DNA from 4 places in the Shouchella phoenicis genome. Region 1 is predicted to be linked to each of the others. Evidence: riboswitches for the same ligand, from Rfam matches in the RefSeq annotation. Region 1 holds a riboswitch; each other region holds the start of a gene.
What was found. A riboswitch is a leader RNA that binds a small molecule or an ion and turns the genes downstream of it on or off. The one in region 1 is predicted to bind thiamine pyrophosphate.
Positions count from the first base shown of each region.

Region 1 (7,593 bases):
TTACTTCTTAGCAGGGATATTCGGATCTATTGTTAGTTTTGCCTTTAATGATTATGTGTCAGCAGGTGCATCAGGTGCATTATTTGGCTGTTTTGGAGCGCTGCTATATTTCGGGATGAAACATCCGACGCTGTTTTTTCGGACATTAGGGAAAAACATTCTTTTTTTATTAGGCTTTAACTTAGTACTTGGATTTATTGTACCTGGAATTGATAACGGCGCACATATTGGTGGGTTACTTGGCGGTTTCTTCATTGCAGCCTTTGTAAGAATGCCGAAAGAAAAAAAGCCGACACCAATCATTTATTCCATTACTGCTTTTATTGTTTATGGAATCGCCGCGCTCGCGCTCCTTTATTTTGGACAACAAAGTACATCGACTTCACCAGAGCTTGCTGTCTTAGAAGCACAACGTTTGTTTGAAGAAGAAAACTATGAGGAAGCGCAGGCTTATATTTGTGCTGGTCTTCAAGAGAATGATCGTCAACCACAGCTCTTATTTATGCAAGCCTACGTTGACGTGCAAGATGAAAATCTTGATGAGGCGCAAATGAACTTAGAGTTAGCCTTAGAAGAGCAAGAAGAATTCCCTGAAGCTTGGTTTAATCTGACGCTTATTCATCTTGAAAACGAAGAGTATGAGCGAGCGCAAGAAACCATCTCAGAAGCAATTGACTATGGAGAAGCGTTACAAATAGAAACTATGGATCAGTATTATGAAATAGAAGAACAGATCTTGGCTGAAATGGATTAAGGAAAGCATGGTGGAACTCGTACAGGTTGCCGCCATGTTTTTTGGTGATCTTTACAAAAGACATTACATAGATTTAAGCGTTAGCGAGCACCCTATGACAATAGAATAGGGGGTTTGAGATGAGCAAGGACGAGAATCAAATAACAAGCCAATCATCCTATGAAGACAAGCTTGCATATTTAAAAGAGGAACTTGCAGTTGATCAAAATTTTGATTTAATTTGTTTAGAGATGGTACACGCTGACCGCAAAATGGCGTTGTTTTTAGTAGACGGGTTTGGAAAAGATGTGGCGCTGACACAAATTCAACGAGAATTATCACATACACGTGCTGAAGAATTGGATGAAGCGTATGATGCGCTTATTAAAAGTCGTATTCCATATGCGGAAGTGGAGCAGGAAGAAGATTTAGATGTCGCAATTGATCAAGTTCTTTCTGGTCCATCCGTCCTTCTTGTAGAAGGTCTTGAATATTGCATTATCATTGATACGAGGGAGTACCCAGTCCGAGGTCCTGAAGAACCAGATACGGAAAAAGTTGTCCGAGGTTCACGGGATGGTCTCGTTGAAACACTTGTGATGAGCGCTGCGTTAATTCGTCGTAGAATAAGAGATCGAACGTTTCGGGTTGAGTATTTACAAATAGGGCGGCGTTCAAAAACAGATACGGCGCTCCTATATATTGCAGATATTGCTGATCCTGAATATGTCGAACAAATTCGTGAAAGTATGAAGGCGATTGATACAGACGGTTTACCAATGGCAGACAAAACAATTGAAGAATTTGTTTTTAAAGAAGGCGGGAATCCATATCCTTTAGTTCGCTATAGTGAACGTCCAGACGTTTGTGCCACCCATCTTTATGAAGGGCATGTGATTCTTCTTGTAGATGGTTCACCGAGCGCCATGATTACGCCGATTACGTTTTGGAATTTGCTTCAGCACGCTGAAGAATATCGACAAAAGCCGATTATTGGGGCGTTGTTGCGAATCGTCCGGTTTTCTGCTGTCTTTGTATCGCTTTTTTTATTGCCGATTTGGTATATGCTAGCGACTAATCAAGAGTTATTGCCTGAAGCATACTCCTTTATCGGAACGCAAGAGGATGGAAGTATACCGCTATTTGTTCAGTTTCTAATTGCGGAAGCAGGGATTGAGATGTTGAGGATGGCGTCCATTCATACGCCAAATGCTGTAGCAGAAGCCCTTGGGCTCGTAGCGGCTTTATTAATCGGTGATATTGCGATTGAAGTAGGAATGTTCTCGCCTGAAGTGATTTTATACTTAGCCATCGCTGCCGTCGGTACATTTGCGACACCAAGCTATGAATTGTCATTAGCGAATCGATTTATGCGCATCCTCTTTTTAATTGCAACGGCCATTTTTGGTTTAGCTGGCTTTATAATAAGCGCAACACTGTGGCTCATCTTTTTGGTTCGTTTACGTGGGCTTCATGTCCCTTATATGTGGCCATTCATTCCGTTTAATGTGAAAGCGTTAAGAGATGTATTTTTACGTATTCCAATGCCGTTAAAAAATCGTAGACCTGCTATCAACCATCCGCAAGATCCGGATAGGTAGCAGGTCTACCTTTTTAATATCCTTCGATATCTTGTTTGTGAATATCATCTTCAATATACGGTTGAGACGTTTCAACAGGCATGTCTTTATTTGCAATCACAAGTCCAAACGGGGTTTCCGTAGTGCCTGTTACGACCGTATATGGGATGTTGTGGACGGTAGCAAGTTTTACGTATTCATTGTAATCAGAGTACGTTAACTGTCCGTTAATGAACATTTGAATGTTCGGCTTTGCTTTCATGTTTTGTTCGACTTCTTTATAAATGATGGTTGAACGAACTTGATTTATCGTTAACGCTAGATGAAGTCTTTCTGCGATTGTCGTTAAAAAAATTCGTCTTTCCGCAGGCTTTGTTTCCAATCCGCCTCTAATGGCGTGTTCTAATACTTCGTTTACATCTCTTGCCATTTCTTTCACCTCTTATCTAAATCAATCTCCTCTATCATCGCAAACCTGTCCTTAAATCTCAAATGAAAACATAGACTGTATAAAGGGAAATTCGACATAGGGGTTGATAATATGTTGGCGTGGTTTGTTATTGTGTTCTTTGTTATCGCGACTGGTTTAACACTAGGAGGGTTATCCACATTTATGCGCGGGATTCCTCCAATTATTGTGCTCTGTGTGCTCAGTTTTTATTTTTTGCTTTTTACGTACATCGGAATGTTTGTTGCACTTGTAAGCTTGTCCTGGTTTGGCTTTCACCTTTTTAATACGCTAATTGTCATTTGTTCATTTGTGTTTATCATCGCAATGCTACGCTCGTATCATCCAGCATTTGGGTATCAACTTTTTTATAAACCAATTGCCTGGATATTAGCACTATTGTTTTTTTTCATGGGTTTACAATGGGGAAGTCTTGGTTACGGAACTTTTTTCACCATCAGTATGACTTTTTTCTTTACGGTTGCGGTTTTTGTAGGCATTTTGCTGTATAATTCTATGTTGTTATGGATTAAAAATGCGTATGTTGCTGCATTTATTCCGCTTGCCTCATTTCTTTTAGTTACGGTGATAAAGCTGTTATAATAATGGGTGAGGTGTACACATGGAAACGATGGTCGACATTAGACAACTATTAAAGCAATATGGTTCGTTTATTTATACAAGGGATCGAGAGCTGGATTTGCAGTTAATGCGTAAAGAAATTAAAGATTTGTATCACTTTGGTATGATTACAAGTGATACGTATCAAGCGGCGATGCTACTTTTACGTCAAGAGGAGACGAAACATCGAAATGGGGGATAATAGTGGGGAATGAAGTTTATACAGGAATTGATATAGGCGGAACCTCCGTCAAGCTTGCGTTTATTACAGAGCAAGGTGAGATTTTAGCGAAGTGGGAAATTCCTACTGATGTCCGTCATAACGGAGCGAATATTGTAAACGATATTGCTGAAAGTATAAAAACGAATAAGAATGAAAGCGATACGTTAATGGGAGCGGGAGTCGGTGCTCCAGGTTTTATTGAAATGGAAACCGGGTTCATTTATCATGCCGTTAATATTGGATGGAGAGACTACCCGTTAAAAGATGAATTAGAAAAAGCGCTTGGTGTTGTAGTTAGAATTGATAACGATGCCAACTTGGCCGCTCTAGGTGAAAAATGGAAAGGTGCTGGTGATGGCACAAATGAGGAATTGTTTGTTACTCTAGGAACAGGTGTTGGTGGTGGTATCATTACGAGAGGCCAAATTCTTCATGGTGTCGGTGGTATGGGTGGTGAAATTGGCCATATTACTTCTGTAAAAGAAGGCGGTTCATTGTGCAATTGTGGCAAACACGGTTGCTTGGAAACGGTATCGTCAGCAACGGGAATGGTTCGATTAATGAACGAAAAGCTAAAAGAGGGACGCGATTCTACCGTAGACTCAATTCTTTCTGAAAGTTTAACAACAAAAGACATCTTTGAAGCGGCTAAAAAAGGAGATACGGTTGCAAAAGAAGTGATAACAGAAGCCATTGATCATTTAGGCTATGCAATTGCAAACCTAGCCAATACCTTAAATCCAGCTAAAATTGTCATTGGTGGGGGCGTCTCAAAGGCAGGAGAAGATCTTTTAACACCACTTCGACATGTTTTTAAACAATATGCATTGCCTCGAGTTGCGGAGCAAGCAGAAATTAAGCTTGCGCATTTAGGGAACGATGCAGGCATTTATGGTGCCGTTTGGTTAGCGATTCAGGCAGTAGAGAATAAACAGAAATAAAAGCGATTACGTATTGAAAGTTGAGGTCTACATCAAATGATGGATTACCGTACAGAACGAGATTTACTAGGGGAAAAACAAGTACCAAAGGATGCATATTACGGCATTCAATCGTTGCGAGCAAAAGATAATTTTCCAATCACAGGCTACCCGCCTCATCCAGAACTGATTCGAGCATTTGGCTATGTGAAAAAAGCTGCAGCCATGGCAAATCGAGACGTGGGTGTTTTGCGTCCCCATATTGCCGATGCAATTGTAAAAGCAAGTGATGATGTGATTAACGGCGAATTAGATGAACATTTCATTGTAGATTCTATACAAGGTGGTGCAGGCACATCTTTTAATATGAACGCGAATGAAGTCATTGCCAATCGTGCCATTGAAATTTTAGGTGGAGAAAAAGGCGACTATTTAAAAGTGAGCCCAAACACCCATGTGAACATGGCCCAATCAACTAATGATGCCTTTCCTACAGCCATTCATATCGCTGCCCTTCATATGACGCAGGGGTTAACCGATGAGTTACGAAAACTGATTGCGGAAATGGAAGGAAAAGCGGAAGAGTTTGACGATGTGCTTAAGATGGGGCGTACGCACTTACAAGATGCAGTGCCGATTCGACTTGGACAAGAATTTGGTTCTTATCGAAAAGTGTTAGTCCGTGATTTAAAACGAATTAGCCGCTCTGCCAATCATTTACATGAAGTAAATATGGGTGCCACAGCTGTCGGGACAGGCTTAAACGCGAAACCGGAGTATATTGAAAAAGTAGCAACACATCTTGCGACGGTTACAAATCTTCCTTTTAAAACAGCTGAAGACCTTGTAGATGCTACGCAAAATACGGACGCTTATACAGAACTATCTAGTTCCCTAAAAATATTAGCCATTAATTTATCCAAAATAGCCAATGACTTACGTTTAATGAGTTCGGGACCGCGTACTGGCCTAAATGAAATCAACTTACCTGCACGACAGCCTGGATCTTCCATTATGCCAGGAAAAGTAAATCCAGTCATGTGCGAAGTGATTAATCAGCTCTCTTTCCAAGTAATTGGAAATGATCATACCATTAGCTTAGCGTCTGAAGCAGGACAGCTTGAGTTAAATGTGATGGAACCTGTGCTTGTGTTTAATCTACTACAATCTTTAACCGTTCTTGAAAATGGTATGCGCGTATTCCGTGAATATGCGATTGCTGGTATTACTGCTAATATCGAGCGCTGTCGAGAGCTTGTTGAAAATAGTGTAGGTATTGTCACGGCAATTAACCCTCATGTCGGTTATGAAGTGGCCACTCGCATTGCCAAAGAAGCGTTAGAAACGGAGCGACCTGTGCGGGAAATTTGTTTGGAGCGTGGCATTTTGTCCGAAGAAGAGTTAAACGAAATTCTTGATCCAAAAGAAATGACCAAACCGGGTATAGCAGGATCGCGTTTCTTACCACTTTAAAAATAGAACCACATATGTCATACTAAAAGAAAATAGCAAAGACTAGGGGTGCCCGATGAAGTTGGGCTGAGAAAAAGAACGGATTTCTTTTACTCTTTAACCTGATCTGGTTTATACCAGCGGAGGGAAGTCGGCATACGTATCATATCATTGAGCGTGTAAACCGTAACCCCTTTGGTTACGGTTTTTTTGCGTGAAGGAGTGTAAACAAAGATGAAAAATTTTCAACTTTATGTCATAACAGGAGAAGCGTTTCATGAAGGCAGAGAGCTTCTCCATGTAATGGAAGAAGCGATTAAAGGTGGAGCAGACTTTATTCAGCTAAGAGATAAAACAAGCAGTCGGAAAGAAGTTTTTGAAAAAGCAAAGCGTTTAAATGATCTCTGTAAAGCGTATAACGTGCCGTTTATTGTGAATGACTACATTGATATTGCCATGGCAGTTGATGCAGACGGGGTTCACGTAGGACAAGATGACATGCCATTGGCTGAAGTCCGTAAACTTGTCGGTAAAGATAAAATCATTGGTGTATCAACGCATAAATTAGACGAAGCCCTTGAAGCGGAAAAAGGTGGGGCAGACTATATCGGTGTCGGCCCTATATTTCCAACAAACAGTAAAGAAGACGTGGTTGACCCAGTTACCACCTCGTATATAAAAGAAATTAAAGCGCATGTCTCGATTCCATTTGTTGCGATCGGTGGCATCAAAACTCATAATGTCCGTGAAGTCATTGAAGCAGGAGCAGACGCGGTATGTGTCATCACGGAAGTGGTCGCTGCTAAAGATGTGCAAGCAGCGGCAGAGACAATGACGAAGGCGATAAACGAGGCGAAAGCATGAACCTTTTAATAAATGGTGAGCGGCGAACTGTAAAAAGTGAAACCATTGAACAATTGATTGCGGAACTAGAATTAAATGGACATCTCCTCGTCGTCGAAATGGCTGGTGACATCATTTCACGTGAAAAATGGAGCGATACACCCTTATCTGAAAATAAGTCAATTGAACTTGTTCACTTTGTTGGAGGTGGTTGAGGTATGAATAAAAAGCCTTTATGCATAAACGGAAAAACATTACAGTCACGCTTCTTTTTAGGGACTGGTCGCTACCCAAATCCTTTTGTTCAAAATGAAGCGATTAAAGCATCTGGTGCTGAAGTATTAACATTTGCCTTGCGGCGAGTGAACTTGGAAGCGCCAGCCGAAGATGCGATTTTACAACATCTAAACGGGGAAGCTTTTCAGTATTTGCCGAATACATCGGGTGCTTCCACAGCGGAAGAAGCCATTCGCATTGCCCGTTTAGCAAAAGCGTCTGGCTTAAGTGATTGGATTAAGATTGAAATAAGTGCTTCTGAAAAAACGTTGCTGCCTGATCCGATTGAGACGTTAAAAGCGACCGAAATCCTTGTATCAGAAGGATTTACCGTTTTACCCTATACGTCTGACGATCCCATTTTGTGTAAACGTTTAGAGGAGGCAGGGGCACATGCTGTCATGCCAGGAGCTGCGCCGATTGGTACAGGGCTTGGAATCTTAAATGAATACAATCTTGGTTTAATTGTAGAGGAAGCAACTGTCCCCATTATTATT
Region 1 is NZ_JBDFMQ010000001.1:1,495,884-1,503,476, forward strand. It holds gene ABC361_RS08175 (rhomboid family intramembrane serine protease) at 1-754, shown strand, start outside; gene ABC361_RS08180 (spore germination protein) at 874-2,334, shown strand; gene ABC361_RS08185 (YueI family protein) at 2,348-2,743, opposite strand; gene ABC361_RS08190 (hypothetical protein) at 2,855-3,364, shown strand; gene ABC361_RS08195 (YqgQ family protein) at 3,384-3,584, shown strand; gene ABC361_RS08200 (ROK family glucokinase) at 3,587-4,546, shown strand; gene aspA (aspartate ammonia-lyase) at 4,583-5,998, shown strand; TPP riboswitch at 6,033-6,143, shown strand; gene thiE (thiamine phosphate synthase) at 6,212-6,841, shown strand; gene thiS (sulfur carrier protein ThiS) at 6,838-7,035, shown strand; gene ABC361_RS08220 (thiazole synthase) at 7,039-7,593, shown strand, end outside.

Region 2 (7,593 bases), 120 kb from region 1:
TCTGCAGATACATCATATAAAGATACGCTATATCCTTTACTTTCAAAGTTAAGAGCTAAACTTCTCCCCATAACCCCAACACCAATAATTCCGATATTTTGCTTCGTCATTGCGTACGTCCTTTCTCTATTGCTTACAAGCATCAAGCATCTTTGTCTTTATAAAAAAGAACACTCGAACATTCGCTTTGAACATACCATATGAAAGCGATTTCGAGCAAGCCGAGAATTGTAAGTTGCCTATTTTATTGCTTTGATGAGAATATGACCAATTTTATCTTTATAGTGTGCCATCAATGACTGGTGTTGATGCATCTTTTCGTAGTAGGAGGGAGCGATGTTAGAAGAAGGTTGCATATCATTTCCTTTATCTGTTTCGTCAAGTTGCAACGTTGCCGCCGTGAACATCTCCATGACAACGATATGATGAAACCCTGCATTTGCCAGTGCTTCTTGCCATTCCTTTGCATGAAGAAGCTTTGAAAACCCATATTGTGTTTTAAGTGTTTCTTGTTCATTTGTCGATAAGGGTGAAAAACAAACAAATTCGTTTAAATAAATGCTGCCGTTCTGTTTTAAAACGCGATGAATTTCGCTTAAACCTTCTTGAATGGAAGCAAAGCTTAGTACCGATTCGGATAAGGCGTAATTCGTGGTTGAATCATTTAAAGGAATGGCTTCAACCAATGCTTGTCGTAAATCAACAGAAAGATATTGTGATTCAAAACGCTCCTGTGCTTTTTTAAACATAAGGGGATGTGGTTCTAACGCCGTTACCTGACAATCATATAATTGTTTAATATAAGCGGCGGTTTGTCCGGTACCACACCCACAATCTAAAACAACGGAATCTTCATCAAGCTCCATACCCATAATCATCTCAGTAGATTTTTTGAATCCTCCTGGGTGCGCACTTCCAATTCCGAATGTGGCAAGCATATCCGTGTATTTTTCCATAAAAACCACCTCCCATTTTTTTATATCGTATGAACGTGTTGACGTTATGTGCCTACTATTCCTGTCTCAATGTTACGGTTTCATTACAAAAAGATTAAATAGATTGTAATTAGTATTATCCTAGGACAACAACGAGTAGGTATGAAACAGATTACGAGAAGGAGGCGCTCTTGTTTATATGATGTTCGTAAAGAATGGTTGCCACCAAAATAAAAGATTTTGTGGGACTGACGCAAAAAACGTAATTAAGGAGAGGGTAAATATGAAATATATGTTTGGTTTTGTTGCAACGTTGCTTTTAGGCGTTTTGTTTTTTCTACCAACTCATACATATGCGCAAGCAGCTACTAGTATTGAAGTAAATGACGAGAGTGAAAGAGTAGAGTGGCTACAACAACAATTAGTGGATCAAGGCTTTTTAAAAGAAGAGAAACGGACGTCAGTTTTTGATGAAGATACCGTAGATGCAGTGGCTGCTTATCAAAAAGCTCACGGCTTAAGCGTTGATGGAATTCCTGGCAAGCAAACATTAGGTGCGTTAGAAGTGTTAAAAGAGGGAAGTGAGGGCTCTCTCGTAAAAGCGCTACAAGCACGATTGTATGAACTAAAGTATTATCAAGATTCTGTTGACGGGCATTACGGTCAAAGTACGAAGCAAGCAGTAACGGCTTTCCAACAAGCAAATCAACTTCTTGTCGATGGGGTAGCTGGCCCAGAAACCCACGCACATCTATACTACAATCAAAATAAAGTAGCACACGTTGTGACAGAAGTGAAACCACAAGAACAACAGCCAAAAAGTGAGCCGAGCACGGAAAAAGAGGTTGTAGCTCATGCTGAACCAAAAGTAGAGGAACCAAAGGCTACGGAACAGGCGGAAGAAGCTGCAAGTGATACAGAGGAGCAGCAACAACAGACGACTGAAGAAAGTGTTACAGAAGAAACAACAACAGAGGAAGAAGTAGTTTCAACAACAACGGAACCTTCTGGTCAAACAATGAAAATGGAAGCAACGGCGTATACAGCGTATTGTAACGGTTGCTCAGGTGTCACTAGAACCGGAATTGATTTACGAGCAAATCCAAATCAAAAAGTAGTTGCGGTAGATCCAAATGTCATTCCGTTAGGTAGTCGAGTATATGTTGAAGGCTACGGAGAAGCAATTGCAGGCGATACAGGTGGCGCAATTAAAGGGCATAAAATTGATTTATTTGTGCAAACAAAGGATGAAGCGTATACGTTTGGACGTCAACAAGTTCAAGTTACTGTATTAGATTAAAACAAAAAGGCTGGGACAATCGGTCGTTCGATTGTTCCAGCTTTTTTATGCGTCTTGTTTAGCAGGTTCGATGTGAACGGTTGTATGCGGAATATCATGTTCATCATAAAGAGCTTGTTCAATGGAGTCGGCAATGTCATGGCTTTTTTTGACCGTCATCGAAGGCTGGACGGCAATGGTGACATCAGCATAAACGGTAGAACCGACCTGCCTTGCTTTTAATGCAAGAACGTCTTCGATTCCTTCGATTGCTAGAACCGTTGATATGAAAGGACTTAACGCCTCATCATTAAACCCATCAGTTAACGAATGACTCGCATCTTTGAAAATAGACCACGCTGTATAACAAATGATTAGACCGATAATAAATGCAGTTAGGGAATCAATCCATCCTAAGTGAAAATGAGAACCGATGATCCCTATGACTACACCAACACTTACAAGAGCATCATTTTTATTATCTTGTGAAGCAGCCATTAAAGCTTGACTATTGATTTTTTTGGCTAGTTTGCGGTTGTAACGATAGACGAGCAACATCACAATCGCACTAAAGCCAGCAACCCATGCGGTAATTAAACTAGGAGCTTCAACAGTCTCACGATTAAATAAGCTGGTGCCTGCATTAATTAATACTTGAATTCCGATAACTGCCATAATAAACGACGCTAATAATGCTGCGATATGTTCCGCTCTAAAATGTCCGTAAGGGTGATCATCATCAGGTGGTTTTTGAGAAATTCGTAACCCTACGAGTACTGCCACAGAAACGATGATGTCTGCTGCATTGTTATAGCCGTCTGCAATTAATGCTTGCGATAGAAAAATATAGCCGATCACTAACTTTAAACTAGCTAAAAAAAGATACGTTCCAATGCTTAGCCAAGCACCACTTTCACCTTTTCTTAATTCTTCGTATCGTCTCATATCGTTTCCTTTCTCTTATGGAATTTATAAAAGCATTATGCATCAGTCGATTTCACAATGGCTGATCATGATTTTTTTACGAATAATAACAGCAATATCGTTTTTAACATTCGCCATTATTAATGGGGTGCGATTCAAAACTCAGCTATTTCGGGTAATCGCACCGACATCCACACATACGTACTGTTCCTGGGGCAGTCGTCACCAACTTCAAAGATTGTTATCATGAATGTTTTATCTGGTTCCATTCATTGTTGTTCGTGATACGCCCTTTCGAAAAACAATACTGACATCCATACATTCACCTAATTTTTAAACTGTTTGAAAATAAAAATTCATGTTATAGTAATAGAAATAAATTTTTCATTTACATTAGATTCATTAATGCCGAACAATGATGAGTGCGAAAAAATGATTTTCTCGTTCGGACGTAAATGATAAAAGAGTTTTATTTTTTTAGTATGGACAACACGTACACATTTTATTAGGAGTTAGAAAGGAAGCTTTTTTATGACAGAACATACGCTAGAAATTATGAAATGTACTCACGAAAAGCAAAAACCTGATGACGATTCACTTCTATTTGGGACGGTCTTCACCGATCACATGTTTATCATGGATTACTCCGAAGATAAAGGCTGGTACAGTCCACGAATTATTCCTTATCAACCTTTAACATTAGATCCTGCTGCAATGGTTTTTCATTATGGTCAAACGGTTTTTGAAGGGTTAAAAGCATATCGTTCTAAAAAAGATGATGCGATTCATTTGTTCCGACCAGATATGAACATTAAGCGATTAAATCGTTCGAGTGAACGGTTGAATATCCCGGCGATTGATGAGGATCAAGTGTTGAAATATTTAAAAGAACTGTTAACGATTGATAAAAATTGGATTCCAAAAAAAGACGGCACCTCGCTCTATATTCGCCCTTTTATTATTTCTACAGAAACTAATTTAAGTGTTGCGCCATCACAATCTTACAAATTAATGATTATTTTATCGCCTGTTGGTGCCTATTACAAAGAAGGTATGGCGCCTGTTAGTATATTAGTTGAAGAACGTTATACACGTGCAGCGCCAGGTGGAACTGGTACGGCGAAAACAGCTGGTAACTATTGTTCAGCTTATAAAGCATAAGCTAGAGCGACAGCGAAAGAAAAAGCTCAAGTTCTGTGGCTTGATGCAAGTGAAAAGACGTATATTGAAGAAGTAGGCAGTATGAATGTCTTCTTTAAAGTGAATGGTGAAGTTGTAACACCGAAATTGAATGACAGTATTCTGCCAGGGGTTACACGGGATAGCGTAATTCAAGTGCTTAAAGAATGGGGAATTCCGGTTCAAGAAAAGAAGCTGTCGATTGAAGAGATTTATCAAGCATCTCGAGACGGCATCTTGGAAGAAGCGTTTGGAACAGGGACAGCTGCGGTCATTTCACCAGTTGGACAATTGGAATGGAATGATGAAACAATCGTTATTAATGAAAATAATACAGGCCCGTTAGCACAACGACTTTACGATTATTTAACGAAGTTGTATGTGGGAGAAGAAGAAGATCGTCTGGGCTGGATAGTGAAGGTTGATCACGAATAATCGTTAATAGCGGAGGAATGAATGATAAAAGCAGTATTCTTTGATTTAGATGATACGTTACTTTGGGACAAAAAAAGCATTGCGCTTGCATTTCGGCAGACGTGTCTCCATGCATCTATTGAAAAAAACGTAGACCCAAATCAGTTAGAAGTGTTCGTTCGCCAGGCAGCAAGAACGCTGTATGAAGGGTATGACATATACCCATTTACAGTGAATATTGGCATCAATCCTTTTGAAGGGTTATGGGGAGAATTTCGTGACGAAGGAAGAGAATTTGCAGCATTAAGAGAAGTTGCGCCACATTACCAAAGAGAAGCGTGGTACGAAGGTTTACAAAAGCTTGGTGTATATGATGAGGCTTTTGCGTTGGAACTTGCACATCTCTTTCCGATTGAAAGGCGAAAACATCCAGTTGTTTATGATGATACTTTTTCGACTTTAAATGCGTTAAAAGACAACGTACAGCTTGTTTTAATTACAAATGGCTCACCAGATTTACAAAATACAAAATTAGAACTGACGCCAGAGCTTGTTCCATACTTTGATCACATTCTAATTTCCGGTGCTTTCGGGCAAGGGAAACCAAAGGTACGTATGTTTGAAGAAGCCCTCTCTCGTTTGGAGATTGCTCCTAATGAAACGCTAATGGTCGGGGATAATCTACATACGGATATATTGGGTGCAAACGCAAGCGACATACCATCTGTTTGGTTAAACCGAGACCGAGTGCTGAACAATACTGATAGTAAGCCGACTTTTGAAATTCATTCACTACAAGATTTATTAGAATTAGAAAATTTGAAACAGTCGCTTGCGAATCAATAGAGAGTATGATCTAATTAGTTTGTAGAATAAAATTTAATAGCCACTAGGGGTGCAAAAAGCTGAGAGAGGACTTGTCCTTAACCCTTTACCTGATCTAGATAATGCTAGCGAAGGGAAGTGCGATATGTAAGTTGTAGGTTTGTGTTACACACAACCGGTTTATTTACATACGTCGTTCCATCGTTTAGATGGAGCGTTTTTTTGTTTTCTTGGTGGTGGACTGGAGAAAAAATGATGAAAAGAAAAAAGTTAACGTTGGTGGACATTCTAATTACGGTCATGATTGCAACTGTATTTGCTGTTGTGTATCGCTTATGGAGTCCTATTAGTGATTTAGTTGGTGTCTTTGGTTTGCAGCTTGAACAACTTATTTATGGAATGTGGTTTATTGCAGGAACGCTTGCTGCATTGATCATCCGAAAACCGTTTATTGCACTTATTGCGGAAACTGCAGCCGCATCAGGAGAATTCATTGCAGGTTCTCCCTACGGAGGTATTTTACTTATATATGGAATTGCCCAAGGAATTGGAATGGAGTTTGCATTCGCTCTATTCAGATATAAAGTATTTACAATTTGGACGGCAATGTTAGGTGGTGTATTTGCAAGTTTTGCATCTCTCGGTTTAGATTTTTTATATGCAAATATCGGTCAGCTATCTGCTTGGGTCTTATCGTTACGAATTATTTTCCGAACGGTTGGAGCGATTTTAATAACAGGCGTATTGGCGACAAAACTTGTGCAAGCTTTACAAAAAACAGGTGTGCTGAATGGCATTCAACCAAACGAACATAACGGAAAACCATACTCATGAGTCGACCATACAGCATTCAGTTAAGTAATTTAACCGTTCAAAGTAGGAGCACAAGCCGTACAATCTTAGAGCGTGTATCGTTGGCAGTAAAACCAGGGGAAAACGTGTTAATTCTAGGTCCGAGCGGAGCAGGGAAATCTACGCTGTTACAAGTAATTGCAGGTTTGAGTAATTCTTTAAATGAATTAGACATTGATGTGGAGCATCTACATCTTCCAGCATGTAGTTACGTCTTTCAAGATCCTGATTCACAGTTTTGTATGCCTTATATGGATGAGGAGCTTGGATTTATGCTGGAAAATCAGTCTGTGCCGACATCAGAGATGTCTCCTATTATCAAGCGTATGTTGCGCAAAGTTGGTTTGCCAGATCATCAACCACATACAGCCATTCAAACGCTCTCATTGGGCATGAAGCAGCGGTTAGCCCTTGCATCGGCTATGATTCAGAATGAAGAATGCATGATTTTAGACGAACCGTCTGCTTTATTAGATCCTGATGGAGCAGAAAAGCTTTGGGAAGAAATTGCAAATCAAACAAAAGATAAAACGGTCATCGCTGTTGAACATCGACTGACAGAAGCATTGCCTTACATGGATAGGATCTTATTACTAAATCAAAAAGGTCAACTGATAGCAAATACGAAACCATCGTCTTTTTTTCATCACTATCGAAACGAAATTAAGGCAACAGGTATTTGGTATCCGAGTGCCTGGCACGATTATATTCAACAGAATCAATTATTGACGTCCTTACCGAACAAAGAAAAAACGATGCTGACCCTGACAAATTGGACGCTAATTCGTAAAAAGAAAAGCATGGTTGCCATTAAACAAGCGAAGGTTTACCAAAAAGATTGGATTTGTATAACAGGTGTGAATGGTGCAGGGAAATCATCATTTCTCTACGGTTTAATGAATTTACTGACTCACACTGGGCGATATGACTTAAACGGTCATGCTGTTTCAAACAAAGAAGACGTAACGGATCGAATAAATTTTGTTTTTCAAAATCCTGAATATCAATTTGTCACAACATCGGTTGAGCAAGAACTCATTTATTCGGCAACAACCGATGCGCAAGAAGAGGCAGTGGCATCCATACTTGACCAATTTGGTCTCGCAGAACACCACCAAATGCATCCTTATCGCTTGTCGGTTGGGCAAAAAAGACGGCTAAGTGTAGCGACAGCTTTTGTAAATC
Region 2 is NZ_JBDFMQ010000001.1:1,612,896-1,620,488, forward strand. It holds gene gndA (NADP-dependent phosphogluconate dehydrogenase) at 1-110, opposite strand, end outside; gene ABC361_RS08850 (class I SAM-dependent methyltransferase) at 240-956, opposite strand; gene ABC361_RS08855 (peptidoglycan-binding domain-containing protein) at 1,219-2,235, shown strand; gene ABC361_RS08860 (cation diffusion facilitator family transporter) at 2,281-3,159, opposite strand; partial or broken gene ABC361_RS08865 (branched-chain amino acid aminotransferase) at 3,670-4,752, shown strand; gene ABC361_RS08870 (HAD family hydrolase) at 4,774-5,577, shown strand; TPP riboswitch at 5,613-5,710, shown strand; gene ABC361_RS08875 (ECF transporter S component) at 5,812-6,390, shown strand; gene ABC361_RS08880 (ABC transporter ATP-binding protein) at 6,387-7,593, shown strand, end outside.
Region 2: it holds a riboswitch for thiamine pyrophosphate, as region 1 does, so the genes downstream of both, ABC361_RS08875 (ECF transporter S component) here and thiE (thiamine phosphate synthase) in region 1, are expected to answer to the same signal.

Region 3 (7,593 bases), 1.6 Mb from region 1:
AATTGAGCGCTCTGTTGAAGATGGAATGGATGTGATTAACCTTTCGTTAGGAAGCGCAACGAATAATCCGATTGCACCAACGGGCATCGCAACAAATAATGCGGTCTTAGCAGGCGTAACGGTTGTCACGTCAGCAGGTAATAGTGGAAGAAGTGGGCTATACACAATTGGAGCTCCTGGTTCTGCCGCTTTGCCTATTTCAGTAGGTGCGAGCAATGTGCCAATTGAAGTGCCTGAATTTACAAGCGAGTACAATGTAGCGAATCAAACGTTGGCTGGAGATTTGCGTGTTATTTCAGAATCATTCGAAACCTCTCTTGAAGAATTTACTGGAGAAACGTTCGAACTTGTTGAAGCTGGATTGGGACGCGTGCAAGAGTTTGCAGAAATTGATGTAGAAGGCAAAGTTGCAATTGTCGCTAGAGGAGATCTTGCATTTGTCGATAAAATTGCCAATGCAAAAGATGCTGGTGCAGCCGGTATTATTATTTATAACAATCTTCCAGGTGCAGGTCATAATCCTGTTTATGTTGGGGCGAGCCGTGGTTATATTCCAGGTTTCTCACTCACGTATGAACAAGGTAGAGCGATTGTCGACTTACTCAATGAAGATTCAACGGTAACGTTTGGTGATATGAGTGCTTTCACGACAATTGGCGACACACTGGCTGATTTTAGCTCGAGAGGTCCTGTGAATTATACAGCCGCAATTAAACCAGAAGTAGTAGCCCCTGGTGTAGATGTATTGTCAACTGTTCCAAGCTACATGTCTGGACCGGAGTTTATCGGTGATTATGAATTTTCATATGGAAGATCTTCCGGTACATCCATGTCTTCCCCTCACGTAGCGGGGATCGCAGCGCTAATGCTTCAAGCAAATGAAGGGTTAACGCCAGCAGAAGTGAAAACCAAATTAATGAACACATCTGTACCATTAACGAATGATTACAATGTCTTTGAGGTAGGTGCTGGTCGTGTAGATCCACAAGCGGCGATTGATTCAACAATGATGTTCCAATCAACGATGGACGCTTTACATGTTGAAGATAGCTTACTAACGATAATCCCTGACCGTACAGGCGCACTAAGCTTTGGACCAGTGAGCACGGCAACAGGAAATATTCGTGAGCTTCAAAGCCTTCGTATTTCAAATACAGGTGACGAAGCAAAATCATTTACGGTTCAAACCCAATTTGAAGCTGTGAACGGCACGCTACCAGCAGGAGCAAGTGGGATGACGTTGCAGACAAATAAGTCGATTACCGTTCCAGCTGGTGAAACAGTTACGAGCAATAGTTTCTTAGTTGCACCGAAAATTGCGAGACAAGGATTATATGGTGGCTATATGGTCTTCACGAATAAAGATGATTCATCTGAAGTGTACCGTGTCCCATTTGGAACGTATGTGTCTGAACAGGCAATTGCGGACCTACCAATTGGTCAACCTGTTGTGGCGTCAATTCCAGCATCATAAAAGAATATGCGGGGGAGAGCGTCTCCCCTTCTTACTAAGGGTGTAACATATGGCAAAAAAAATCTGGACAAGTATCCGCTTAGTGCTTATGACGATCTTTTCATTTCTGTTCTTCGTTGTGTTGCTTGTTTTTATGCAAAGTAATGGCGAAGAAGGCGCAGGAATCGAACTATTTGGCTACACTTCTTTTACCGTGTTGTCCAATAGTATGGAGCCGACGTTTCATGCCGGCGACGTGATTATTATCGAACAAAATGAAGACGTAAGAAATGGGGATGTCGTCACGTATATGACGCCAGAACGCCGCTTGTTTACCCATCGAATTGTTGGTGAAGAAAGGGAAGACGGGAAAACCTTTTACACAACGAAGGGAGATAATAACTCTATTGAAGATCGACTCCCCATTGTTGATGAGCAAATTGTAGGTGTTCACCGCTTCACGATACCAAAAATCGGGCTGATCTCCGAGTCAATTCAAAATAATGTTGATATGCGCTATGTTGTTTTTATTCCTTTAGTCATTTTTCTCATTATAACCATCATGGAATTTACGCAAAAAAACCATAAGAAACCTGAGGAGGAGCAACTTTATGAAAAAGAAAGCACTTAAACTCTCATTACTAGGTACGGCATTCGCAGGAGCATTAGTTTTTACAGCGACATCAACAGGGTCATTTGCCTGGTTCACAGATTCAGTGGAAGCAACTGGTGAGATTCAAGGGGGAACGTTGGAGTTAAACAATGGTGAAGACATCAATGGATCAATTGTGGAAGCGTCAAACTTTGCACCATCTCAACTCATCTTTGGGGATTGGTTGTCCGTTGAAAATACGGGGACCCTTGATACACACTTGCAAGCGACTTATGCACACAACGTTAACTTAGAAGTGCCAATTGACGCTTACAAAGTCGGGTATATTGCGCTTAAGTATACTGTCGCTCCAGGAAGAGATGTTTATGAAGATGCACAGTACCGTTTGGATCAACTTTTCAACGGCGTAACGAATGAAGTTCAGACGTTTTCAGCTGCATCGAATGCAGGTTCCGATGATGTTGAGGTTTTAGTTGCATTAGTGGATGAAAGTGATTACGACCAAAACACTGGTGAGCTTTTCTTAGGGGATGGAGCGCAATCAGGAACGGATAATGAATTTTGGCAGCTTGACGAGGGGCAGTACATTGACCTTAATTTTGGTGTGAAGCTTGATGCGAATGCTGGAAATGAATACCAGGGGGCTGTTTATCAAGCTGTTCTGGAAGTTTTAGCGAAACAAACAGATAATGGGTCTGAATATTAATCGTGAGAAGAGACCGGTCTGGCATATGCCGAGACCGGTTTTTTTCATTGTGGATAATGAGAAGTTAAATACGAGACTGCCTCTTCTTTTGTTACGTCTAGCTGGAGTAATCCTTTTAAAAGGGTTTGTTCATATGATGAAGCAGGCTTGGTTTCCTGACTTTGCGGCCAATCCTGATCGGAGGTAAATGTTAAAACGGGTAGATCGTTCATAAAGCCAGCTACAACCAGTTTGTTATACCAACCGTCTGCTAGTGTGAGTGAACCTTTTTTGTATAATTCGTCAAAATCGATTGAAAGAACATCGAGCTGATTTTCTTGTTTTACAACATCGATAAATTGCTCGGTTGTAATAAGGTAAGCTTTCGAATACGTGTGCGTGTGTGGATTGACCTTATTCCGAATAAAAGCGACTCCTCCAAGCCCCCATTTTGTTTGCTCCTTTGCAAAATAGAGATCATAGGGTAACCGAAACGGGGTCGAGCAAAGAGGAGGGGTACGATCCCGAGCTCCTCGTTCTATTTTTAATGAGCCATTAGGTCGCCCACCTTGAATATAACAAAGAAAACGCTCTTCAAGCATGTTCGATCCATAGCTTGCATACCATACGTGCGTCATGTAACAGCCTCAAGCGACACAGGCCATGATTCTTTCGTGTACGCCATTTCCCAAAAGGCGTATTCTAATTGACAGCTTTTCAAAAAATGATCAAGCATGTCCTGTTTTTGAGCTGCTGTCGTATCCTTTGCGAGTTCATCGAGGCGGTTACAAAAAACGGTTGTAACGCTCATCTCGCCACCGGAACGATAGAAAGAGATCCATTCGAAAAACGGATGGTCTTCTGTAGGTTGGAAGGTTTCGTATAAATAATCGCCAATCACTTGATAAGTCCATGGGCAAGGAAGTAACACAGCTAGAACATCTGCCAACGATCCTTTTTGAGCAACATCAAGCATATGCCTTGTGTAATGATGGGCAGTTGGTGCTAATGGTTCGTGGTGCAAATCGTCATAAGAGACTCCTGCGACTCGGCAAAAATTATTGTGCGGGTGAATTTCGCTGTGGAGAATAAACGAAATTTGCTCATTAAACATGGCAATATCGTCTCTTGATGTGCTTTTGTTAATCGCTAATCCATAAATTTGCATAAACGTGTTTAAGTACTCAAAATCTTGTTTGACGTAGTGGATTAAAGCTTCAGGCTCTAACGTACCTTTCCCGATGCCTTGAACAAATGGATGCTGAAGAATTGCTTCAAATACGGGGTTTGCTTTCTGTCTTAACTCGTTACTAAAACGCATAAAAAATGACCTCCTTTTTTGTTCACAAAGGGAGGACCCTAAAGGAGTGTCAGCAAATAGCGCTGCAGCTCCACTTCCCTACGCTGGTATTAACCAGATCAGGTTCAAAGGGTCAAAGCTAAGCTTTTCTCAGTCATAAGACGCCCCTAGTGGTTCTTTATTAGTGAACCATACATTGACAGATTATTCAATTCTTTTTACGTAAAAAAAGCATGGCGCTTAAACCATGCTTCAAACGTATTGGTTAACCTTCGACTTGTTTTTCTGCTCGTTTTTCGATTTCCGTTTTCGTTTCTTCTCCCTCGCTTGGTTTTTTAGATAAGAACCATCCGCCAAGCACAATTAAGACAAGTACACTGTAGAAGAATAGTTTCCAACCTGTTGAGTGTGGAAATTCATGCGGAATGACACCTATTGCATCATGAGCCAGAACTTGCACAGCGAGCTTTACGCCTACCCAGCCGACGATAATGAAAGCAGCTGTTTCGAGTCCAGGTCGTTTTTGTAAAAGCACAACAAATTTTGAAGCAGCGAAACGCATGATTAGAAGACCGATAAATCCGCCTAAGAAAACAACGACAAACTGTCCGACATCCATGCTTCCAACGGTTCCAAGTCCTGTAGGTGTTAGTGCAGTTGCAAGCGCGACAGCAGCTAAGATTGAATCAACTGCGAATGCAATGTCAGCAATTTCAACTTTAAATACCGTTGTCCAGAACCCACTGCCTTTTTTCACTTTGGTTATCCCAGCGGCTTGCTCCTGTTTTTTGACAATATGTTTTCGGAACAAATGATTTAAGGCAATAAATAATAAGTATGCGGCACCAAGTGCTTGAACTTGCCAAACATCTACTAAGAACGAAATGACAAATAACGAAGCTAATCGGAAAACGAATGCACCAGCTAAGCCGTAAAACAACGCTCGTTTACGTTGTTCATCGGGCAAGTGTTTCACCATAATAGCTAAAACGAGTGCATTATCTGCAGCAAGAATCCCTTCTAAAGCAATAAGAACAAGTAATACCCAGCTATACTCTAACAATAAAGCTGCATCCATAGTCAACACGCCTCTCTTTGTTTGCACCCCTTAGGTTCGACAAAAACAGGTTTTTTATGAATACAAAAAGACCCCTGCCTTGTACGAACGAGGCAAAGGTCTTGCTAGACATTATGTATATCATGCCAAACAAAGCCGGTGGAATTTCTCCACGTAATGACGACTTTGGTTCAAGTTATAGAAACTTGCAGCTACTCCCCTTTGAAGGAATGTATGTGATTGTTAAAAATAGTATATGTGAAGACGAAAGATCCGTCAAGAAAAATTTCAAAATAATGAAACGGGCGAGCATAATGCGTTTCTAATTCGGGTAGAGATGAATAATGACGAAAAGGATGTGGTGTAAGGTGCGACTTGAACATCGTATGATTGAAGCAAATGGCTATCATTTTCATGCTGTTTGTGCAGGACCGAAAGAAGGCGAACTCGTTTTAATGTTACATGGTTTTCCAGAGTTTTGGTATGGATTTAGGCATCAAATTACTGAGCTTGCCGAGAATGGTTATTATGTTGTTGTACCCGATCAAAGAGGCTATAACGAAAGCGATAAACCTCAGGCGATTGAATCGTATACACTTGATGAACTGCGCGATGACTGTGAAGCGATGATTGACTTTTTTAAAAGAGAGCGTGCGATTGTCATTGGGCATGATTGGGGCGGTGCGGTGGCCTGGCATTTAGCTGCAACAAGACCAAATCGTGTGAAGAAACTCATTCCAGTAAATATTCCTCATCCTGCTGACATGCCAAAAGGAATGCTGAAAAATCCGACTCAGTTGGTTCGAAGTCTCTATATGGTGTTTTTTCAATTACCTTATGTGCCGGAAAAGGTATTAAAGGCAGATGCCTTTAAGTATATGGCGAAAGGGTTAGAGTGGACAGGTCGTCATGGTGCATTTGACAAAGAGGAATTAGAGCATTACCGAACAGCTTGGTTACAGCCAGGGGCGATCAAAGCGATGTTAAATTGGTATCGAGCAGTACGAATTGATTTTCGTCACGGATGGAAGGCTCTTGACTTTAAGATTGACGTGCCTACTACGATCCTTTGGGGGCTGAATGACCCATTCTTATCTAAGACACTGGCGAAAGAAAGCTTGAAACGATGTACACAAGGTGAGCTTATTTATATTGGAGATGCGACGCACTGGGTTCACCATGAATATCCTAGCATCATTAATCATCTAATAGTAAAGAGTCTAAGCAAAAACGAGTCTCAATCGGAGCAAGTTCTGAGCGACTAGGCAACCGAGATTTACATTGCTCTCTTTCTAGTGGTACGATACGTTTATTCAGGTAAAAGGAGGGATCGTTCAGATGATTCACGTTCCGATCTCGAGAAAGAATGATTAAATGCAAGATGCATCACCTGTAGACGATGGTAGTTAAATGTCCTTCGTTTATCCACAGGCTGAGGCGTGTGTGCTTTTTGTGTATCACAAAATGATGGAGGTCTTTTAACACTTATGATTGAAACAAATACAAGAACAATTCAAGATATCATTGTCGTTGGTGTAGAACGGCAAGAAGATGAACATTTTCAATATGGGATGGAAGAGCTTGAAAATTTGGCGAAAGCGCTCGATTTAAATCCGGTTGCTTCATTGTCGCAGAAACTTCGTACGCCCAAGCAAACAACGTATATTGGGAGTGGGAAAGTTAATGAACTTTCGAGATTGGTCGAAACATGTGACGTAAACTTAGTCATTTTTAATGATGAGCTTTCTCCTTCGCAAATTCGAAACTTAGAGAAAGAGCTTGAAGTGACAGTTTATGACCGAACAATGCTCATATTAGATATATTTGGCGAGCGGGCAAAAACGAATGAAGCACAGCTCCAAGTTGAAATTGCACGACTTAAATACTTGTTGCCTCGGCTTGTAGGCATGCGCGCATCATTAAGTAGACAAGGGGGAAGTGGATCTGGCTTAGCAAACCGTGGGGCTGGTGAAACGAAGCTCGAGCTTGATCGAAGAAAGATTGAAAGTCGTATAAGCGCGTTAGAGAAAGATCTTGAAATGATTGTTGATCGTCGACAGACGCAACGACAAAAGCGTAAAAATGAAGGCATTCCTGTTGTAGCATTAGTAGGCTATACCAACGCCGGGAAATCTTCTTTGTTGAATGCAATCGTATCGGACAAAAATGACAAGCACGTTTTTGAGAAAGATATGCTGTTTGCTACACTTGACACATCTGTAAGACGTGTTGAATATAAGAAAAATCTACCGTTCTTACTTGCTGATACGGTTGGCTTTGTTTCTAAATTACCCACTCATTTAGTTAAAGCGTTTCGCTCAACGTTAGAGGAAGCGAGAGAAGCTGATTTGCTTCTTCACGTTGTTGATTATTCGAGTGATTCTTATAAACAAATGATGAAAACAACGGAAAACACATTAAAAGAGCTAGAGATTGATCAACCTTCTGTGACCGTCTTTAACAAAATCGATCGTGCCACCAATAC
Region 3 is NZ_JBDFMQ010000001.1:3,057,642-3,065,234, reverse strand. It holds gene ABC361_RS16455 (S8 family serine peptidase) at 1-1,474, shown strand, start outside; gene ABC361_RS16450 (signal peptidase I) at 1,524-2,084, shown strand; gene ABC361_RS16445 (TasA family protein) at 2,065-2,772, shown strand; gene ABC361_RS16440 (hypothetical protein) at 2,817-3,389, opposite strand; gene tenA (thiaminase II) at 3,386-4,072, opposite strand; TPP riboswitch at 4,131-4,230, opposite strand; gene ABC361_RS16430 (TerC family protein) at 4,317-5,129, opposite strand; yybP-ykoY riboswitch at 5,173-5,341, opposite strand; gene ABC361_RS16425 (alpha/beta fold hydrolase) at 5,477-6,373, shown strand; gene hflX (GTPase HflX) at 6,596-7,593, shown strand, end outside.
Region 3: it holds a riboswitch for thiamine pyrophosphate, as region 1 does, so the genes downstream of both, tenA (thiaminase II) here and thiE (thiamine phosphate synthase) in region 1, are expected to answer to the same signal.

Region 4 (7,593 bases), 1.6 Mb from region 1:
TCATTGCACAAGCCATCCTAGATGTATTTGAATTAACGAATAAACCGATTGTCGTTGGTCGATTGGGTGCGGACATGATTGCCCCTCAGGCAATGTCGCTTTATCAAAAACATCAATTTCCCGTTTATCCCACACCAGAGCGAGTTGTAAACGTGATGCGTTATGTCGTAGAACGTGGCTTGGTTGAAGCGAAACGGAGGAATAGCAAATGAAACAAGTAACAATTGTTGGTGCAGGTGTCATGGGCAGAAGTATTGCTTATACTGCCGCTCAGCATGGATTTCCCGTTATGATCACCGATCAATCAGATCAAGCGTTAACCGATGCGGAGCAGTTTATCGCAATTGAAGCAGAGAAAGCGTTGCAGCGAGGGAAGGTATCAAAAGAAGATGCACAGCGATTAATTCGGCGTGTTACGTATACGATTTCGTTAGAAGAAGCATGCAGGAATGCCGACCTCGTGATTGAAGCCGTTCTTGAAGATATCGCATTAAAAATAAAGCTCTTCCAACAATTTGATCGATTTTGCAAACAAGAAGCGATTCTTGCAACAAATACATCAACCATGAGTCCAACAGAAATTGCCGCACAAACCGAGCGTCCAGAAAAATGCATTGCGATGCACTTCTTTAATCCTGCTCACAAAATGAAGCTTGTGGAAATTATACGAGGGCTGGATACGTCAGACGAGACGTTTGCGCAAGTGAAACAAGTGGCAGAAGGCCTGAACAAAGAGACAGTGGAGGTGAACGAGTTTCCAGGTTTTGTGACAAGTCGAATGAATGGACTAATCGGTAATGAAGCAATGAATCTTGTCATGGAAGGTGTTGCGTCTGTAGAAGATGTGGATAAAGCGATGAAATTCGGTTTAAATCACCCAATGGGACCATTAGAATTAGCCGATCTAGTCGGGCTTGATACACGCTTGCGAAATATGACTTATTTATATGAAACACTCGGGGAAACGTATCGTCCGTGTCCCCTCCTCGTCAAGTACGTTAAAGCAGGAAGGCTTGGCCGAAAGTCTGGAAGGGGGTTTTATACGTATGACGAAAGGTAATGACGTTTACATTGTGGAAGCTGTTCGAACCCCTATTGGGAAAATAGGCGGCTCGCTAGCCCAACATTACGATGATCAATTGCTTGCCCACACGCTTGAGTCGCTTGTCAAAAGAGTGGATGGAAAGTTAGATGCCATCGACGAAATCATTGTCGGTCAAGGAAAACAAAGTACTGATTCGCCGAATATAGCAAGGATAGGGCTGTTAAAAGCAGGTTGGTCTGAAGCGATTCCAGCTTACACAATTCACAGGCAATGTGGTTCAGGGCTTCAAGCAGTAAATAGTGGGGCCCAGCAAATTATGAGTCAGCTTGCAGATGTTGTTGTTGCTGGTGGGGTTGAAAGTATGAGTACGGCTCCATACTATCTGCGTGGTGCTCGTTTCGGGTTAGGGGCAGGCAATGGCGTATTGCTAGATCCGAACACGGAGAGTCAGCCACGGTCACAGCCAAAAGAGCAGTACGGTGAATTTACGATGGGCTTTACTGCAGAAACCTTAGCAGAAAAGTATGGGATTAGCCGCGAAGATCAGGATCTGTTTGCGTATTCTAGTCAAAAAAAAGCAGCCCGTGCGATTGAGGCAGAACGGTTTCAGTCTCAGATTACACCTGTTGAAATAAAGCAAAAGAAGCACACACTGCTCTTTTCTGAAGATGAGCATCCACGCCTAGCGCCGATTGAGAAATTGGCAACCTTACAGCCTGTCTTCAAAAAAGGTGGCACAGTGACGGCGGGCAATAGCTCAGGTCGGAACGATGGAGCTGCTGCGATTTTATTAACATCACAAAAGGGATTAACGCAATTATCAGCCAAACCAAGAGCAAAAATTATCGCACAAGCAGCGGCAGGGGTCTCTCCAAAAGAGATGGGACTGGGTCCTGTTCCAGCAACAGCTAAAGCCTTAAAGCAGGTGGGTTTAACGTTTAAAAACTTAGATGTAATTGAATTGAATGAAGCATTTTCTGCGCAAGCCCTTGCGGTTTTACATGAGTGGGGAATGAAAATGGATGATGAGCGTTTAAATCCAAACGGCGGAGCGATTGCATTAGGTCATCCAATTGGAGCTTCGGGGGCAATTTTATTAACAAAAGCTCTGCATGAATTAGTGAGAAGACAAGGAACGTATGCCCTCATCTCACTCTGTATCGCGGGAGGGCTTGGAATAAGCACCATTATTGAGAGAGTTTCCTAATCATTAGGGACTCTCTTTTGTTATGAGCTTACCAGATGAAGTTCATTCGTTTAAGAAGAAGCTGAAACGGTTATTAGAGAACAAAAGATGAATCGAGGAGTGACGACAGAATGGTTTTTGCAAATGACGTGTTACAGGACAAACATATCTTGGTAACAGGAGCTACTGGTGGTATTGGTGCAGCAACGGCTAAAACACTGACTAAACTAGGCGCTAACGTAACGGTTACTGGTCGAAACGAAGAGAAATTAAACGCACTACAAAAAGAATATCAAGACATCTTGATCGTTCCAGCAGATTTAAATGTAGAAGATGAGCGTAACCAACTCGTTGAAAAAGCCATCAAGAAACATGGTCCGATTTTTGGACTGGTGAACTCAGCTGGGATGAGCGGTGGAGCGATTGTGGAAGAGTTGGACGAAGAGACGATGACAAGCATCATGCATACAAACTTTACCTCTCTTATTCTTTTAACCCAGAAAGTCTATCAATCGATGAAACAAGAGCAAGAAGGAGCGGTTGTGAATGTATCGTCGCTGTCTGGTTTAAGAGGAACCTATGGAAATTCTGCTTATGCAGGTAGTAAATTTGCCTTAATTGGGTTTACGCAATCATTTGCGCTAGAAGCGATTGAAAATCAAGTACGCGTCAATGCTGTTTGTCCAGGTTTTGTTAATACAGAGATGGGCAAAGGTGCAATTGAGCGAAAAGCGAAGCAAAACGGCCGTTCTTATGAGGAACAATTAAATGAAGTTGAACAAAACTTGCCGTCTGGTCGAATTACAGAACCTGAAGAAGTAGCCAACACGATTATTTATCTCTTAACCGATGCAGCCAAAAATATCGTAGGGGAGTCTGTTAAAATTTCTGGCGGAAGCGTCATGCGCTAGGCTTGTTTTTTGCTAGGAGAACGATGGACGTCCTTCTTGCACAAAGTTTGTCGTTCATCTATGATAGTAGAAAGAGAATAAAAGACCACTAGGGGTGCCATTTTGGCTGAGAGAGGCAGTAGACCTTAACCCTTATCACCTGATCTAGTTTGAACTAGCGTAGGGAAGTGTATGCTAGCTCGTCCATCAATGACGTGAAGCCACTTTCCTAATCAAAGAAAGTGGTTTTTTAAATGAAGCTTAAAGGAGCGATTTTATGTCATTTACGCAACGAATTCGTCAACACGCGGATGCTGTATGGACGGCTAGCCATAACCATCCTTTCGTCCAAGGAATTGGTCACGGTACATTGCCGAAAGAAGCGTTTCAACATTGGTTGAAACAAGATTATAAGTATTTAATTGAGTATGCGAAAGTCATGGCGATGGGCACGGTGCTCGCCCCTGATCTAAAGACCATGTCCGGTTTTGCTGCCGCATTAGATGAAACGCTGAATACGGAAATGGAACTACACCGTTCATATGCTGAGCGACTGGGCGTTAGTCGCGAGGAGCTAGAAGCTACCGTTCCTGGACCTGTTACGTTAGCATATAGCAGTGCGATGCTAGCGGAAGCGCAAAAAGGATCGTTAGCAGAACTGATTGCTTCCATTTTACCTTGTGCGTGGAATTATTACGAAATTGGCCTTGAGTTGGCAAAAATTCCAGGCGCCTTAGATCATGAATATTACGGAGAATGGGTACGCATGTATTCTTCAGATGAATTTGGTCAAATTGCAGACTGGCTTATTGAGACACTAGATGCCCTTGCTGATTCTAAGTCAGAAGAAGAGCTTAATCGCTTAGAAGCAATCTTTATGAATACGAGCCGTTATGAATATATGTTTTGGGATATGGCGTATAAACAAGAGAGTTGGCCCGTTGAATAAGGAGATAAAAAACCGTCCCTACATTATGGGACGGCTTTTTCGTGTAGAGAGATACGTGGCGATGTTCGTTTCGCTTTGGCTTCTTTTGGCTGTTTTTTTCCTAGGAACCACGGGTGTTTATTGAAGAAATAAATAAACGGAATTGTCAAAGCAAGCGTTAAGCCTGTAAATAATAACGTCCAAGGAAGAGTATTCGCGGTGTCGAGATTGACACCGAGTCCATAATGCATAGCGGCTCGAACTGTATTCAGAATAGGCATATGCACAAGCAAGATGACAATTGAATTTGATCCTAAGAATAATAGGCCTTTTGAGTGCTGTACCTTTTGGATAAACAATAGAAATGCAATCATTCCTAGTAGTGCAGCTGGGTAAAACACGTATGGTTCACCAAGTATATTCCCGCGCATATCAATTCGCTCATTAACAGATTGAATGAGGTACATAAGCGTGAACAGGGCAGTGGATAGTGGGATTACCACTTTCCAAGAAAAAGTTTTCCACAAATGTTTTGTTAAAAAACCAAGTCCGTAGAAGACAACTGCTGACAACGCAACGAACCCATTCCAAGGTAATGCAAAGGTAAAGAAAGTTGAAGCATAGCCCAAGCCTGCTGCGGTTAGTAGAAATAACCCAATCCATTTGCCACGACTTACGCGATAATAGAAAAAGAATAAAAGTTCGACTAAAAATAAACATGTTAGAAACCAAATGGCCGGATTGTAGGTTAATTGATAATTCTCAGGTGTTGAAAGAAAGATCCCTGCGAAAGGATTTAAAGGGTCTACATTTTCGCCAGGTGTAAACGACAAATGACGAAAGATGAGAAACCACGTGAGATAGGTCATGGCAGAGAAAAGAAAATAAGGTAACAACAGTCCCCTCGCCTTTTTCTTTATAAATGTCACTGGTGATTGGTTACTCGGTTTAAATACGGCCCCGGATAAATAAAAGAATAATGGCATGTGAAATGCGAACAAAAATGCTTTTAATTCGGGGTTCATCGGTGCGTGACTCATTACAACCAAGATGATCCCGAGCCCTTTTGCCGCATCGATCCAATGAATCCGTTTGTCCATTTTCGTACACCGCCTTTACGTCGTCTCTTGTGTTGTAAAAGCTAGTATACGTGAAAAAAGACTAGTGAGAAGGGATTCAAAGAACTTTACACAGACCTTTATGAACATGCGGTTAGTTCACCGCGCTTTGCCGTTATTTTTGAAGAGTATTACGAAAAAAGACACTCATTTGTTATCTTTGTAATCTTATTCTCCTCTTGTTTTCCGCAAATAAATTTGTGAGAAATCTCCTTTTTTCCGAAAAAAACTAGCACTTGATCCGGTATAGCGTTTAAATACTTTATGAAAATAATTCACGTCAAGGAAGCCGACTTCACACGAAATGTCTTTGATAGGGCGACTTGTATGAATTAACATTGCGCACGCTTTCCGAATGCGAAGTTCGCGAACAAATTCCATCGGCGTAGCGCCTGTTTGTTTCTTAAATAATCGTGTTAGGCTATAGCGTGACACCCCGATTTGTTCAGCAACATCATCTAACGAAATCTGCTTATGAAAATTTGATTCGATGTAAGCGAACGCTTGTTGATAATAATAAGAGTCGCCTTTTGGTGTGTTTGTGTGTAGTGTCCGAAAACATTCGAGTAAAAATTGATAGCCATGTGCTGCGGCTTGGTAAGGATCTCGAAGTCGATCGGCTTTCGTTTCATTGTAAATAGAAAAAAGCGATCGAATTAAATAGGAGTCTGGAGATAGCTCGACAATAGGTCCTGTTTCTTTCGTTAAGCGTGTTGAGATATCTTCTACAGTTGGTCCTTGTAAGGCAATATAAATAAACTCCCACGGTTCTGTCGCATCTTTTGGATAATAGTAGCGATGATTACCAGGAACGGAAATAATAAATGCTTCATGCTGATTAATCGTATAGGTTTGATTATTGATTTCTAATATGCCTTTTCCTGAAATTGTGTATTGGAAAATTAACGTGTTATGATCCACAAGCCTAGTCCGACCATCCCAATAGTAAGAGGGGTCTGTTCTTACTTCCCAACCAATGTTCCATAAGCTAAGCAAGCCGGTTTCAGGTAAAAACTGAAACGTGAACGAATGCGAACCTCTAATAAAGGACGATTTATCATCCAAAAGAACTACCTCCTTTGATGTGATTATGGTATAGACCGCAAAAAATTACCCTTATCCTTAAAAATATTCCAGAATCGATTCGTTTCTCGCTGATTTATAATAAAAGTATGAAGAAGTTTTAGAGATAAGGGCAAACGTTTTCTCTGTTTTTTCAATAGTACAACTTGTAAACGTTTTCAATCAATCGGGGGAGTGAAAAAAATGAAAAAAATCTTTGGTATTGGCTTCGTATCAGCGGTAGCGATGTCTGTAATGGCAGGTTGTAGCTCTGGTTCTTCAGGCACAGGTGGCGATGGGGACGTCGTGCAGCTTTCGTTTTCAGCTTGGGGGAATCCAGCAGAGTTAGACGTATATAATCGAGCGGTCGATGCGTTTAACGAGATGCAAGACGACATTGAAGTAACGTTAACTGGTTTACCAAACGATAGCTATTTTCAGACTTTAACAACCCGTTTACAAGGTGGTCAGGCGCCTGATGTGTTTTATGTGGGGGCAGAGAATATTTCGACCTTGATGGCGAATGGAACGATTGAACCGTTATCAGAATTTATGGAAACAGATGAATCCTTTGTAACGGAAGATGAGTTTACAGATGATATATGGGGAGCTTCACGAGACGAAGACGTCATCTATGGCTTGCCAGTTGACTGTAACCCATTCTTGCTCTATTACAATAAAGCACTCTTAGAGGAAAATGACATTACATCGCCACAAGAGTATTACGAAAATGGCGAGTGGAACTGGGATACCTTTGCGGAAGTGACAGGTCAGTTAAATGAAGCAGGGAACCATGGCTATATGCAGGAGAGCGGGCATGTGGCGATGATTAACTGGATTTGGACAAATGGCGGGCAGTTTGCAGACGCGGATTCAATTGTGGCGGATACTGATCCAAATACGAAAGAAGCATTTGAATTTGTAGATGAAATGGTCGATGAAGGCAACTTTACGTATGCTGGAACCATGCCTGAAGGGCAAGGCATAGAAGCCATGTTCATGTCAGGGCAAGTGGGCTTTGTCTCTGCAGGTCGCTGGTTAACGCCGATGTTTTTAAATTCAAGTCTTGAGTTTGACTACATCCCATTTCCATCAAATACAGGGGAACAACTTGAAACAGCAGCAATTGCCACTGCATACATGGCGGTGAATTCTAATTCAGATCACGTTGAGGAAGCGCAGAAATTTATTTCATACTACACGTCAACTGAAGGGCAAGAAGTGCGATTAGACGGTGAAGGAAATGCCGTTCCTTCTGTTGAGGGAATCGATGAGATTGTTCTGAATCAAGATCGCCCAGAACACGGGCAATACTTGCTGGACGCGCGTGGCGTTGGTCGAGTCATTGATTTAGAGTTTACTTC
Region 4 is NZ_JBDFMQ010000001.1:3,108,948-3,116,540, reverse strand. It holds gene ABC361_RS16690 (acetate--CoA ligase family protein) at 1-212, shown strand, start outside; gene ABC361_RS16685 (3-hydroxyacyl-CoA dehydrogenase family protein) at 209-1,060, shown strand; gene ABC361_RS16680 (thiolase family protein) at 1,047-2,252, shown strand; gene ABC361_RS16675 (SDR family NAD(P)-dependent oxidoreductase) at 2,363-3,142, shown strand; TPP riboswitch at 3,223-3,325, shown strand; gene tenA (thiaminase II) at 3,399-4,070, shown strand; gene ABC361_RS16665 (acyltransferase family protein) at 4,094-5,149, opposite strand; gene ABC361_RS16660 (AraC family transcriptional regulator) at 5,336-6,232, opposite strand; gene ABC361_RS16655 (ABC transporter substrate-binding protein) at 6,434-7,593, shown strand, end outside.
Region 4: it holds a riboswitch for thiamine pyrophosphate, as region 1 does, so the genes downstream of both, tenA (thiaminase II) here and thiE (thiamine phosphate synthase) in region 1, are expected to answer to the same signal.